Regions from separate parts of the Streptomyces sp. NPDC041814 genome, predicted to be linked through region 1. Evidence: riboswitches for the same ligand, from Rfam matches in the RefSeq annotation. Region 1 holds a riboswitch; each other region holds the start of a gene.
What was found. Region 1 has a riboswitch for cyclic di-AMP ahead of ACZ6C6_RS29470 (C40 family peptidase). Riboswitches for the same ligand answer to the same signal wherever they lie in the genome.

Region 1 (3,388 bases):
AACTTCCTCGCCTGCGAGGTGGAGACCTTCTGCCTGGGCCGGGCGGGGGCCGGGGCCGCAGTCCTGCTCGCCGCGGGCGCCCCGGGCCGGCGGCACATGCTGCCCGGCGCCAAGGTGGTCGTCAGCCAGCCCGCACTGGACGAGCCGGTCCAGGGGCAGCCCTCCGACCTGGAGATCGAGGCGCGCGAAATGGCCCGGATGCGCGCCACGATGACCGGCATGCTGGCCCGGCACACGGGGCGCTCCGTCGAGCAGGTCACCGAGGACACCGAGCGCGACCTCGCCCTCGACGCGGAGGGCGCCCTGGCGTACGGGCTGGTCGACCACATCGTGCGGAACCGGGTCCCGGTGCCGCCGCGCTCCGGGTGGTGAACCGGCGATGCAGCCACCGGAGTTCTCGCCGCTGCCCGCCCTGACCCGGGCCGAGTCCGAGTTCATCGACCGCTATCTGCGGGTGGTCGACCAGGTGGGCCGGATCAACCCGGCGCACGGTGACGACACGTACACGGCCCTGCGCGCCGCCCAGGCGCTCGCCTCGCACGCGGCGGCCCTGCGGGACGCGCTCGCGCTGATGCACCGGCGCGGCGAAACCCGCATCCACAGCGGCACGTTGACCCGCGCGCTGCGGGAGCTGGACGGCGAGCGGAGGGCGGCCCGGGTCGCCCTGCCGCCCGCCCCGCCGGGCTGAGACCGCCGCGGGTCACCGACACGCCCGGGGGGTGCGCGGGATTTCCTCGCTCGTTCGGCGTAGGGGCTCCCCCTCACGAGGGACGGTCCGATTTGCCCTTTCCTGATGCGCGTGGGGCGGATTCCTGCGCGACACCGCTGGTACGGCCAGGGCCTCGGGCGGCGGGCGGACCGCCGTCCGGGTTTCCGTCCACCTGAACGGGCCATCCGTGCCGGTCTTCACCGATGGCCGTTCCGGCTCGGAAATCCGGCACGAGGTGAGTCAAGATCCCTGGGACGACAAGCCCCCGCCACCGCGGCGGGGCGGTCCGGGCGGACGCCGAGTCCTGCCGCCGCCCGGATGACTGGTCGACAGGAGTGGATCGGCAGGAGTGGAGGACCCGAGCACTACGGGACCGCCGGATCTCCGGTTGTCCCTCGGGGTGAAGCCGCAGCGCGCGGCCGGGCGACTTCGCCAGCCCGAACCCGACAGGTCATCCTTCACAGGCGGCTGACGAAGGGTTGCGCATGAGTGCGCAGGTTCATGTCCCGTCTCTGCTCGCCCGGGCCACCACGGCCTCGGTCATGACTCTCGCCGCCGTCGGCGGCACGCTGTGCGTCCCAGGAGCCGCGCCCGAGGCGCAGGCGGCCGGCCACGCGATGAAAGCCCTGAAGATCGCCGCGTCGAAGAAGGGGGCGCCCTACCGCTGGGGCGCCACCGGGCCCGGCAGCTTCGACTGTTCGGGGCTGACGCTCTACTCGTTCAAGAAGGCGGGCAAGAGACTCCCCCGCACGGCCCAGCAGCAGTACAACAGGACCAGGCACATCTCGGCATCCCAGCGCCAACGAGGTGACCTGGTCTTCTTCCATTCCGGCCGCAGCGTCTACCACGTGGGCATCTACGCCGGCAGCGGGAAGATCTGGCACTCGCCGAAGACCGGCGCCGTGGTCCGTCTGGAGAAGATCTGGACCAGGAGCGTCTACTACGGCCGCGTCGGCTGACCCGCCCGTCTCAGGGCTGGACGGGGACCTGCCACGGCAGCGCCACCCAGACGGTCTTGCCGCCGTCGGCGGTGGGCGTGACGGCCAGTCGGCCACCGTACTCCTTGGCCAGCGAGCGGATGATGACCATGCCGCGTCCGTTGTCCTGCTGCACGGCTGCGGGCAGCCGCTGGGGCCGGCGGGGGTGGCTGTCCGTCACCCCGAGGCGCAGCTCCTCGTCCCGTTCGAGACGCAGGTCCACGGTGAAGGTGGGCGACTGCCCGAAGGTGTGCAGGACGGCGTTGGTGGCCAGCTCCGAGAGGATGAGGCGGACGGTGTCGGCCATCTCCGCGTCCTCGGGCAGGCCCCACTCCGTCAGCACCCGGGCGACGAACCCGCGGGCCGCGGAGACCGAGACCGGCTCGCTCGGCAGGGTGACACGTGCTTCCTGATGGTCTGCCATGGCGAGCCGTCCCTTTCCCACCCGATACCGGCCCGCCGAGCGGTCCGGTTGTGCTTCGCGCCAGAGTGCCACCGATGCTGCCCTCCGTGGCGGCGATCCACCAAGATATGCATATATCTGTCCCTCAAACCGGTGAACTCTGCCCACGCGGGGCCGCTCCGGCGCCACACTGTCTGCTCGTCGGGCAGTGGAGGGAGCCATCGATGCAGCACGGCCCTGCGGTGCGGCGCCGCAAGCTGGGAGAGGAGCTGCGGAGCCTGCGTCACGCGTCAGGTCTCACGAGCCGGGAGGCAGCGGCGCTCCTCGGCTGGCACCAGTCGAAGGTGAGCAGGATCGAGACAGGTGTCAGCGGGGTCCGGCCGGACGACGTGAGCCGGCTCCTCGACGCGTACGGCTTGGACGATCCGAAGCTCCGCGAGGTCCTGGGCGCGCTCGCCGGTTCGGCGGGCGGAGGCGGTGCCGGCTGGTGGCACGCCTACCGGGGGCTCATCCCGCCCCAGTACCGCGATTTCATCAGCCTGGAATCGCAGGCGCGCACCGCCCGCACGCTGGAGACCACGGTGGTACCGGGCCTGTTGCAGACGGCCGACTACGCCCGCGCGGTGACCCGGGACTCCCTGGACGGGCTGCCGTCCGGTCAGCTGGACTCACTGGTGGAGGTACGGCTGACCCGGCAGGGGGTGCTGCGGAGCGATCCGCCGCTGCGGCTGAGCGCGGTCCTGGACGAGGCGGTGCTGCACCGGGAGGTCGGCGGCCGGAGAGTGATGCGGGAGCAACTGCGCCATCTCACCCGGGTGGCACAACTTCCCCATGTGCGACTCCAGTTGCTTCCGTTCTCGGTCGGCGGCTATGTCAGCCTCACCAGCCCTTTCGTTATCTTCTCTTTTCCGACCGCTTCCGACCTTGACGTGGTCGTTCTTGACCACTTGACGAGTAGCCTCTATCTGGAACGGAAAGAAGACCTTGCGGCGTACAGCTCGGCCTTCGAGACCCTTCAGACGCACGCGCTGTCGCCGGAGCACACGCTGGACCGGATCGCCGCGATCGACCGCGCCGACCGGTGACCCCCCACCGCCCGGAGGAAGCGTCATGTCCGATCACCTCGCCCGGCACGCCATGCGCTGGCGAAGCAGCAGCTACAGCACGGGGATGAACAACTGCGTGGAGACCGCGCCGTCCGGAAGCGGGCGGCTGCTGGCCGTCCGCGACTCGAAGGACGTGGCCAGGACGCCCCTGGAGTTCTCCACGGCGGCCTGGACGTCCTTCGTCTCCGGTTTG
Region 2 (3,388 bases), on a different contig from region 1:
TCCGGGGCGAGCGGTGCGGCCATGGTCGAAAGCCCTCCAGACAGGCTGCGAGCAGAGACCGGGAGCGGCTCTCCGCGCGCGGGCATGCGCGGTCGGGGGCCTGCTCACACGGGCAGCCCACCGAGCCGGGGGGTGCAGCAGATACCTTGCGACAGAACACATGTTCCTCGCAATACCTTCTCGATTCCAGCACGTTGACGTTCCGCCAGAGGTGGCCGCGGTCCGGGTCGCCGGTGCGCGCGGGGCGGGTGGTCAGGAGAGGGCCGAACATGCCGTAGAGTTGGGTTCAACGACGCGGGGTGGAGCAGCTCGGTAGCTCGCTGGGCTCATAACCCAGAGGTCGCAGGTTCAAATCCTGTCCCCGCTACTGAAGGATCAGGCCCGGCACGCTAGCAGCGTGCCGGGCCTGATGCGTTGTCGGTGCCCGTGTTTCGCCCCATCGGAGGCCGAGGATTCGCCTGGTGGCCGGGCGGGCGCGAGGCTGGGGGAGGCGCGCGGTACCGGCCGCGGCCGCACCGGGCAGGAGACCGCAGGTGGGGAAGTGGGCGCGACGGTGGCGAGGGCGCGGCGGCGCGGGGACCCGTCGCTTCGTCCGGGTGCTGCCTTTGGCGATGATCGTCATCGGGGTGGTGTTCGACCTCCTCACGCCGCCCTCCTTCACCGCCGTCCCGATATTCGCGGCCGCCCCGTTGATCGCCGCGCCCTTCTTCGGCCTGGGCACCACGATCCGGATCGGGATCCTCGCGGTGCTGGCCGTCGCCGGAATCCGGCTCTACACCGGCGATCTGATCGAGGTGGTCTCGTTCATCGAGATCGTCACCGTGCTCACGGTCGCCTTCCAGGCGTGCTTGATCAACCAGGTCGTGCGGCGGGGGAGCGAGCAGCTGGCGTCCGCCCGGATCATCGCCGAGACGGCCATGCGGGCCGTGGTCCCCGAACCGCCCGACCGGCTCGGCGGACTCCAGGTGGCCGCGCGGTACGAGGCGGCGCAGGCGGACGAGTTCGTCGGGGGCGACCTCTTCGCGGCCGCTGACACCCCGTACGGCGTACGGCTCGTGCTGGGCGACGTGCGCGGGAAGGGGCTGGAGGCGGTCGGCGCGGTGGCGGTGGTGATCGGGGCGTTCCGGGAGGCGGCGGAGCAGGAGGAGTCGCTGGAGGGCGTGGCGGGGCGGCTGGAGCACGCGCTGGCACGTGAGTCGGTGCGGCGGAGCAATCTGGACGCGTTCGAGGGGTTCGTGACCGCCGTGTTCGCGGAGGTCCCGCCGGGATCGGCGCGCGTACGACTGGTGAACCGCGGCCATCCGGACCCGTTGCTGCTGTACGGGGACGGCGTGGTGGAGGCGCTGACGCCCTCGGAGCCCGCGTTGCCGCTCGGCATGGACCTGGGGGTGCGGCCGGACCGCTCGGACGAGTGGGAGCTGCCGTCCGGCGGGACGCTGCTGTTCTACACGGACGGCCTGTCGGAGGCCCGTGACGTCGGTGGCGTCTTCTACGACCCGGTGGAGCGGCTGCGCGGGCGGCTCTTCCCGGGCCCCGAGGAGCTGCTGTCCGCGCTGACCGACGATGTACGGCTGCACACGGGGGGCGAGTCGACCGACGACATGGCGCTGCTCGCGGTGGCGCGGCCGGCGGAGGGGCAGCCCGACCGGAGGAGGACGGTGAAGATCGTCAAGAAGGGTGACACGCTGCGTGACTGAGGGGCGCCGCTCTGCATAACATTTGACGCAACGTCAGAAAACACGTAGTGGCTGAACGCCGATCAACTCGCCCGATTCCCCCCGGTTGTGTCCCGTAAGTCCCGGCCGCGCACGTGAACGATCAGTGGGAACAGCTTGGAATCGGACCCGTCTGTCTATTAACGTTCGATAACGCAGCGCGGTTGTCCCAGCCGTCGTCAGGACGGCGCCGCGCGCGTGCGCCGAATCCCGCAAGGGAACCGGGGAACCACCTACATGGGGTGAATCGGGCGTCTTCGTCTTCACAAGAGGCGGAGGGACCCGTAGGAGACCTTCCTGCTCCGAACCCGTCAGCTAACCCGGTAGGCGAGAAGGAAGGAAAGGAGTGCGCCCGCGTGGCGTCCAACAAGCCTGCCCCCGAATCACCCTCCCGGTTCGTGCCCGAGTACGGCGCCGACTACGTGTCCGGCCCCGGCACCGCGTACATCCCGGAACAGGGGAGCGACTACGCGACCGATCGGGGCAACGGCTTCGCCACCGGCGCCGGTCCCGGCTTCCGGGCCGACGACGCCGACTCCGAGCGGACCTGGGAGGAATGGAACCCCACCGAGGAGTCCGTCCGTCCCGTCCGCGGCAAGCACCGCGTCGCCAAGCAGCGCAATGGTCTGGCCCGTAGCTCCACCGTCCTCGGCGTCGGTGTCATCGCGGCCGTCGGCGCGGGCGGCATGGCCACCGCGCAGAGCAAACCGCCGGTCTCCATCTCTCTTCCCGATTCCATCGCGGACAATCTCCCCGACGCCAAGTCCCTTCCCGGCGTGGGCGCGTTGTTCTCCGACAACAGCGAGGCCGAAACCCCCGCCGCCGCTACGGCCGCCGCTCCGCTGACCACCGCCGGTATCACCACGGCCGAGGCCGAGCAGGGCACCACGGACGCCGGCGAGGCGCTGCGTGCCCGCATCCTCCAGCAGGCCGAGCAGCAGCAGGGCGCCGCCGACGCCGAGGCGAAGGCGGCCGAGGAGAAGGCAGCCGCCGAGAAGGCGGCCGCCGACGCGAAGAAGCAGCAGGACGAGGCCGAGGCCAAGGCCGCCGCCGAGAAGAAGAAGGCGGAGGAGGAGGCGAAGAAGAAGGCCGAGGCCCTGCGCCTGGCCAAGCTCGCCGCCAGCTACGCCATCCCCACCTCCTCGTACACGATCACCTCGACGTTCGGCGAGGCCGGCTCGATGTGGTCCTCCGGCTACCACACGGGCCTCGACTTCGCGGCCCCGACCGGAACCCCGATCAAGGCCATCCACACCGGCACCATCAAGTCGGCCGGCTGGTCCGGCGCCTACGGCTACCGCACGGTGCTGGAGCTGGAGGACGGCACCGAGCTGTGGTTCTGCCACCAGTCCTCGATCGGCGTCACGGTCGGCCAGAAGGTCACCACCGGCGACACCATCGGCCGCGTCGGCGCCACCGGCAACGTGACCGGCCCGCACCTCCACCTGGAGGTCCACACCCCGGACGGCACCGGCATCGACCCGATGGCCTGGCTGCGCGCCCGCGGTCTGACGGTCTGAGTCCGCGCAGTACTTTCCGCGGTTGCGGGGCGGCCTTCGCCGTTCCCGGTCCGCGGCCTTCCGAACCCCGGCAGCCCTGACGCACACCCCCCGACGTCAGGGCTGCCGGTCTGCGTGGCCGCCGCCCACCCGGTGTATGCAGCACGGAATAGC
Region 3 (3,388 bases), on a different contig from region 1:
GCGCCCCAGCGCAGGGCCTCGGAGAAGGACTCGGCGCCGATGGGCGCGATCATGAACTCCTGGATGTCCACGTTGGAGTCGGCGTGCGAGCCGCCGTTCAGGATGTTCATCATCGGAACGGGCAGCAGGTGCGCGTTCGGGCCGCCGAGGTAGCGGAACAGCGGGAGGTCGCTGGCCTCGGAGGCGGCGTGGGCGACGGCGAGGGAGACGCCGAGGATGGCGTTGGCGCCGAGCGAGCCCTTGTTCTCCGTGGCGTCCAGGTCGAACATCGCCTGGTCGATGAGGCGCTGCTCGGTGGCGTCGTAGCCGACGAGCTCCGGGCCGATCTGCTCGATCACGGCGAGGACGGCCTTCTCGACGCCCTTGCCCTGGTAGCGGTTGGGGTCGCCGTCACGAAGCTCAATGGCCTCGAACGCGCCGGTGGAGGCGCCGGACGGAACAGCAGCACGACCGGTGCTGCCGTCGTCGAGGCCGACCTCGACCTCGACCGTGGGGTTGCCCCGGGAGTCGAGGATTTCCCGGGCTACGACGACGTCGATGGACGGCACGAGGCATCTCCTTCTGGGATATGACGCTGGTTGTGCAGGGTCACTTTGGCCTTGCGACAAGAGCCTAACCGGCCCGGCCGTCGGCGTCGGCCGACCGCCCGTCCCCTGGGACGAAAAAGGACCCAAGGGCGGGCATACCGGGCCGAAAGACCGGATAACTACTGACCAGTAACTACAACAGTTGAACGATCACGGGCCGCCCGCCGGCCCCAATGCGGCGTGCCCCGGCCCGGCACACACGGGGGGAGAGTGCGTGCCGGGCCGGGGCGGCCTGAGCGGTCAGCGAGGAGGGGCCGCGGTTACTTCGTCAGGTGGAGCTGCTGGCCCGGGTAGATCAGGTCGGCGTCCTGGACGATGTCCTTGTTCAGCTTGAACAGCTGCTCCCAGCCACCCTTGACGTGGTGGTCCGCGGCGATCCCGCTCAGCGTGTCACCGGCGACGACCTTGTACTCGCCGTCACCCTTGGCGACCTTCTTGCCGGTGGGGGTGGTGACCGTCTTCTTCGGGGCGTCCGAGCGGTCGGAGCGGTTGGTGGCCGGGGCCTCGGTGCGCTCGGCCTTCTTCGGGGCGGCCTCCTGCTTGGGGGCGGCCTCCTGCTTCGCGGCACCGGAGCCGGTGTCGACACCCGGGTCGACACCGTCGTTGGTCAGGTTTCCGGCACCGGCGCAGGACCAGGCGCCCGGGCCCTGCATGTCGAGGAGCTTCTCGGCGGTGGCGATCTGCTGGGCCTTGGTGGCCAGGTCGGCGCGGGGCGCGTACTGCGTACCGCCGGCGGCGGCCCAGCTGGACTGGGAGAACTGCAGGCCGCCGTAGTAGCCGTTGCCGGTGTTGATCGACCAGTTGCCGCCGGACTCGCACTGGGCGACGGCGTCCCACGTGGCGACGGAGGCGGCGGAGGCGTTGGTCGCACCCATCAGCGGCACGGCAACGGCGGCACCGGCGACACCGGCGAGCGTCGCGACACGGACGGCCTTGGAGGGGCGGCGGTGCTTGTTGCCCTTGCGGTTGAACAGCATCGAGTCTTCTCCTCACCGACGCCTGCGAGGTGAGCTGTCGGGTTCGGGCCAAGTGAGTTGCCCGGCCGCGCTCCTGGCGCGACTTCACCCCTAGCCGGCCCCGGTTCGTCTCCCGACGACCGGGCCCAGCGCCTACCTGGGTCCCCCGCTCCTGCCTACGGCGCTTTCGCGTCTGTTCCCCCCGACCGACGGCAGGATTCGGCGTGACGGTCGACGGGGCCCGCGGTGCGAGCGGTTCCGACCGTAATCACACCCACCGGCCATATTCAAAGAAGGACATACCGGATAATCATCCCGTAAGAGCATCCGATGAACCCTCATTTGTGCAGGTCGGAAGGGATGCGGCGGGACCTCCCGGACAAGGGGCGTCAGTTCACGCAAAGAGACCCATGTCTCACTCGGTCAAAAGTGGGACATGGGCCTCTTAAACCACCCAAAGCACAAAGGGCTCTAACGGCTCATCCGGCGCTCGCTGCGGCCCGCTCCGGGGCCGTGTCACCCAGGCCCAGATCGAGGTTCTGGCCGGGCAGGATGAGGTCCGGGTCGGAGCCCACCTCGCCCTTGTTCGCCTCGTACAGCTCGGGCCAGCCGCCGGGCAGGTCCTGCGCGTCGGCGATCGCCCAGAGGTTGTCGCCCGGCCGCACGGTGTACGTGCCGTCGGCCGGCCGCGTGGCGCTGTCGCGCGCGTCGCCGTCACCCCGCGAAGCGTGCCGGCCGGCATCGCGCCCGTCGGCCGCCCGGGCGGCGTCGTCGGCGGCCGGGGCGCCCCGGTGCTTGCCACCCTTCGCCCCCGCGTCGTCCGTCGCACGGGCGGAGGGGTCCGCGGAGGGGTCGGCCGAGGGCGCGGAAGAGGGGTCGGCCGAGGCGGACGGGGTGTCGGACGGAGTGCCCGAGGGGTCGGCGGACGGGGAGGCGTCGGCCTCGGCGCTCCTGCCCGCATGCTTGCCGGAGCTCTTGCCGGCGGCCTTGCCCGTGGTGGCCGCGCCGGACGCCTCGTCCGAGGGGGTGGCCGACGCGTCCGAGGAGGCGTCGTCCACCGGGTCGGTGCCGAGACCGGCGTCGAGGCCCGAGTCGGCGCCCCGCGCGGGCTCGCCCGCGTCCTCGTCGCCCGGGTCCACGTCCGCCGCGCCCGCGGCCTTGGTGAGCCCGGAGATCACCGCACAGCTCGGCCACGCCTTCGGGCCCTTGGCGGCCAGGACCCGCTCGGCCACCGCGATCTGCTGCGAGCGGCTGGCGAGGTCGGCGCGCTCGGCGTAGGCCTCACCGCCGTACGCCTTCCACAGCTCCGGCGTGAACTGGAGGCCGCCGTAGGAGCCGTTGCCGAGGTCGGCGCTCCACATCCCGCCGCTCTCGCAGTCGGCCACCCGGTCCCAGGTCGTCGCGTCCGCGGCGTGTGCGCTTGCCGCGCCGAGCAGCGGGATGGCGATGGCCGAGCCGGTGACGCCTGCGGCGACCACGATCGCGGGTGCCTGACGAGGGCGGCGGTGTCTGCCGTTCGCGGAGCCCATGGGAGATGCCTTCCGTGTGACTGACAAGCGACTGGAGAGTCGAACGGTGAACCTAGCGAAACTCGAACGTGAGTCACAAGTCGATGCAGCAGAGATCACGTGAAAGTCACAGAGTTGACGGAGTGTCACTTTCCTCGGTGCGCGCTCCCGGCGTGAAGTGCACCGGCAGGGTGCGCAGTCCGCGCATGATGAGCCCGCCACGCCACCGCAAATCGCCCGATTCTCCCGCGAGTCGCAGGTCCGGAAGGCGTGTCAGCAGGGTGGCGAGCGCGGCCTGTCCCTCCAGCCGGGCGAGCGGCGCTCCCAGACAGTAATG
Region 4 (3,388 bases), on a different contig from region 1:
TGTCGCCAATCGCCGCGTACGACCCGATGGCGCCCTGTCGGTCGATGGCGCCCTGTTGAAGGTTGTTCGAATCGTCTGCCACAACCGCATATCCTGCACCCCGGAATGTGACCTACGCGACCGTAATAAGGGGTTGACGGGTGGTGAGATAAACCACCCGGTCAGTTTTCGGTAAAGGGGGAATAAGCAGAGGGACGGCGCACCGCCGTGCGCCGTCCCTCTGTGCCGTTCAGTGACCCGGATCACCGGGCCGGTACTGCCTGGATCAGACGTAGATCCCGTGCGACGCCAGGTAGGCGATCGGGTCGATGTCCGAGCCGTACTCCGGGCCGGTGCGGACCTCGAAGTGGAGGTGCGGGCCGGTGGCGTTGCCGGTGGAGCCGGAGAGGCCGACCTGCTGGCCCGCGGTCACGGTCTGGCCCGCCGAGACGGAGAGCGAGGACATGTGGCCGTACTGGGAGTAGTGGCCGTCGGCGTGCTTGATGACGACCTGGTTGCCGTAGGCGCCGCCCCAGCCGGCGGTGACGACGGTGCCGGAGGCGATGGCCTTCACGCTGGTGCCGGTGGAGACGGGGAAGTCGATGCCGGTGTGGCTGCCGCTGGACCAGTTGGCGCCGGAGGCGCGGTACGCGGTGGTGTGGTTGCCCGGGACCGGGTGGACGTAGCCGGAAGCGTTGTCCTGGGAGGCGGGGGCCTTGGTCTCGGTCTGCGCCTCGGTCTTGGTCTCGACCTTGGGCTCGGCCTTGGTCTCCGCCTTGGGCGCGGCCTTCGTCACGGTCTTCTCCGCCGTCTTGGCGGGGGCCTCGGACGTGGTGGCGGCGGGGGCCGCCTTGGCGCCGAGGGTCAGCTTCATGCCCGGGAAGATCAGGCTCGGGTTCTCACCGACGACCTCGCGGTTGTCCTGGTACAGCTTGTGCCAGCCGCCCTTGAGGTGGTGCTGGGCCGCGATCTTCGACAGGTAGTCGCCGGAGACGACGGAGTACGTGGTGGTGCCGGTGCTCTTCGCGGGCGCGGCCGGGGCGGTGTGCGCGGCGGCCGACTTCGACGTGGCCGGGGCGGACTGCTCCGCGGCGTGGGCACCGGTGGCGCCGAGCAGCGGGAGCGCGATGACGGCGCCGCCGGCGCTCGCGGCGACGACGCCGCGGGCGATGGTGCTGGACTTGGGACGGCGGTGCTTACCCGAATTGGGCATGAAGAATTTCCTCTCCGGCGCCTGCGAGGTGAGCTGTCGGGTTCGGGCTGGAGATGCCCGGCCGCGCCTGGCGCGGCTTCACCCCTAGCCGTCCGGTCGTCCCGGTCGGCGGCTTACCTGGTTCCCCCGCTCCTGCCACACGGTGAAGGGATGCGAATTCCGGACGGCGGCAGGATTGGGCGTTCCATCCGGATGGACATGGAACGTAAGCGAGCCTGGACGGCGGAAACAAGCCGCGGGTTCGGCGCCGGATTCGGCACCGGAATTGCGGTGCCGAATTCCGGTCACACTCCGTGGATTACGGATCTTGGCTTTCCGCGCGGCGCGGGGATTACCCAGCCGGGGCGTCACCACACACCGTCACGGATATGATCCCGCTCACGAGCGGGTGATCATCTCCCTAGCAACCGGGGCACTTTGTCCATAACGCCTTAATACGGACATGTCATGGCCATCATCCACGGCGCAGCCGCACCACCCGCGCGTCCAGGTCGCCGCGCAGCCCCGTCCGCAGCCCGTGGTGCATCAGCAGCGAACCGTGGTGCACCGCCCCGGTGTCCAGGCAGGTGTACGTCGCCTCCGGGTCGAGCCCGCGCAGCCGCAGCGCCGGCGGCTCCTCCCCGTACCGCTGCGCGTGGAGCCACGCCAGCACGACGGTGTCCGCACCCCGCACGTACTGCACGGCGCTGAGCCCGGGGCCCGGGGCGCGCAGCCGGTAGAGCTCGCCCAGCTGCACCACCGGGCGGATCTCCTTGTACAGCTCCACCCACCCGCGCGCCTCGTCCAGTTCGGCCGCGCTCCACTCGGTGAGGTCCCCGCCGATCCCCAGCACCCCGGCCATCGCGCTGACGAACCGGAAGCGCAGCGAGGAGCGGCGTCCGTTCAGCTGGACGTTCGGGCTGTCGGTCACCCAGGCCGCCATCACGCGCGCCGGGTGGAGATGCCCGAAGCCGTGCTGGATGGCGAGGCGGTCCAGCGGATCGGTGTTGTCGGACGTCCAGACCTGGTCCGTACGCGAGAGGATGCCGAGGTCGATCCGGCCGCCGCCGCCCGAGCAGGACTCGAAGGCGACGCCGGGATGGGCGGCTCGCAGCCGGTCGAGCAGCGCGTAGAGGGCGTCCACGTGCTCGGTCCACAGACGCTGGGGGTAGTCGGCGCCGGGCCAGCCGGCATCCGAGAAGCAGCGGTTGAAGTCCCATTTCACGTAGTCGACGGGCGTGTCGGTCAGCAGGGCGTCCAGGCTCTCCCACAGGTGGGCCCGCACATCGGGGCGGGCGAGGTTGAGGACCAGCTGATTGCGGAATTCGGTGCGTTCCCGGCCGGGGAAGTGCTGGACCCAGTCCGGGTGGGCTCGGTAGAGGTCGCTGTCGGGGTTGACCATTTCCGGCTCGACCCAGATGCCGAACCGCATGCCGAGTCCGTGCACATGGCGGGCGAGCGGCCCGAGGCCGTCGGGAAAGCGCTCCGGATTCGGCGTCCAGTCGCCGAGCCCGGCCCGGTCGCTCACCCGCCGGCCGAACCAGGCGTCGTCCACGACGAACAGCTCGACGCCCAGCGCGGCGGCCCGGTCGGCCAGGGCCCGCTGCTGGTCCTCCGCGATGTCGAAGCCGGTGGCCTCCCAGGAGTTGTAGAGCACCGGACGCGGCTCGGCGGCGTCCGGGATCACATGGGCGAGCTGCCAGGCGTGCCAGGCGCGGCCGGCCCCGCCGAAGCCGTCCCGGCTCCACAACCCGGCGAAGACCGGGCTGGTGTACGACTCCCCCGGCGCGAGCCGCAGCAGCCCGGAGTCGTCGTATCCGGCGCCGCCGGTGATCTGCACGAGCCCGTCGGGCAGCCGCTGGACGGCGATGCGCCAGGAGCCGGACCAGCCGAGCGCGCAGCCGTAGACCTCCCCGGAATCCTCGGTCGCGGCGCCGTCCGCGTCCAGGGCGACCCAGGGCAGGCCCTGGTGGCCGGTGTGACCCCGCCGGCTGGAGAGCAGGTGTTCCCCGTACGCCAGCTCGGTACGCTCCAGCTGGGTCTCCGCCGCCCAGCGGCCGTGCAGCCGGGTGAGCCGCCAGGCGTCGCGCGCGGGCAGCGCCCAGGCGGCGGCGTCGGCCCGCAGCAGTTCGAGGGGCGGCCCGTCCGGTCCCGTGTGGGTGAGCGTGGTCCAGCGTTCGATGACGTCGGAGTCGTCCCGCATCCGGTAGTGCAGGG

Region 2: another riboswitch for cyclic di-AMP. It lies ahead of ACZ6C6_RS25835 (M23 family metallopeptidase); the one in region 1 lies ahead of ACZ6C6_RS29470 (C40 family peptidase).
Region 3: another riboswitch for cyclic di-AMP. It lies ahead of ACZ6C6_RS20945 (transglycosylase family protein); the one in region 1 lies ahead of ACZ6C6_RS29470 (C40 family peptidase).
Region 4: another riboswitch for cyclic di-AMP. It lies ahead of ACZ6C6_RS30135 (M23 family metallopeptidase); the one in region 1 lies ahead of ACZ6C6_RS29470 (C40 family peptidase).

Annotation. Positions count from the first base shown of each region.
Region 1 is NZ_JBVJAM010000014.1:98,634-102,021, forward strand. It holds gene ACZ6C6_RS29460 (ATP-dependent Clp protease proteolytic subunit) at 1-372, shown strand, start outside; gene ACZ6C6_RS29465 (hypothetical protein) at 380-688, shown strand; cyclic di-AMP (ydaO/yuaA leader) riboswitch at 1,027-1,191, shown strand; gene ACZ6C6_RS29470 (C40 family peptidase) at 1,195-1,668, shown strand; gene ACZ6C6_RS29475 (ATP-binding protein) at 1,679-2,110, opposite strand; gene ACZ6C6_RS29480 (helix-turn-helix domain-containing protein) at 2,314-3,174, shown strand; gene ACZ6C6_RS29485 (DUF397 domain-containing protein) at 3,200-3,388, shown strand, end outside.
Region 2 is NZ_JBVJAM010000011.1:22,700-26,087, reverse strand. It holds gene ACZ6C6_RS25850 (hypothetical protein) at 1-23, opposite strand, end outside; tRNA gene ACZ6C6_RS25845 (tRNA-Met) at 294-367, shown strand; gene ACZ6C6_RS25840 (PP2C family protein-serine/threonine phosphatase) at 534-1,697, shown strand; cyclic di-AMP (ydaO/yuaA leader) riboswitch at 1,907-2,060, shown strand; gene ACZ6C6_RS25835 (M23 family metallopeptidase) at 2,072-3,235, shown strand.
Region 3 is NZ_JBVJAM010000008.1:94,148-97,535, forward strand. It holds gene eno (phosphopyruvate hydratase) at 1-548, opposite strand, end outside; gene ACZ6C6_RS20945 (transglycosylase family protein) at 848-1,564, opposite strand; cyclic di-AMP (ydaO/yuaA leader) riboswitch at 1,569-1,737, opposite strand; gene ACZ6C6_RS20950 (transglycosylase family protein) at 2,023-3,072, opposite strand; gene ACZ6C6_RS20955 (cytochrome P450 family protein) at 3,179-3,388, opposite strand, start outside.
Region 4 is NZ_JBVJAM010000015.1:9,496-12,883, reverse strand. It holds gene ACZ6C6_RS30140 (SGNH/GDSL hydrolase family protein) at 1-82, opposite strand, end outside; gene ACZ6C6_RS30135 (M23 family metallopeptidase) at 266-1,192, opposite strand; cyclic di-AMP (ydaO/yuaA leader) riboswitch at 1,196-1,357, opposite strand; gene ACZ6C6_RS30130 (alpha-galactosidase) at 1,647-3,388, opposite strand, start outside.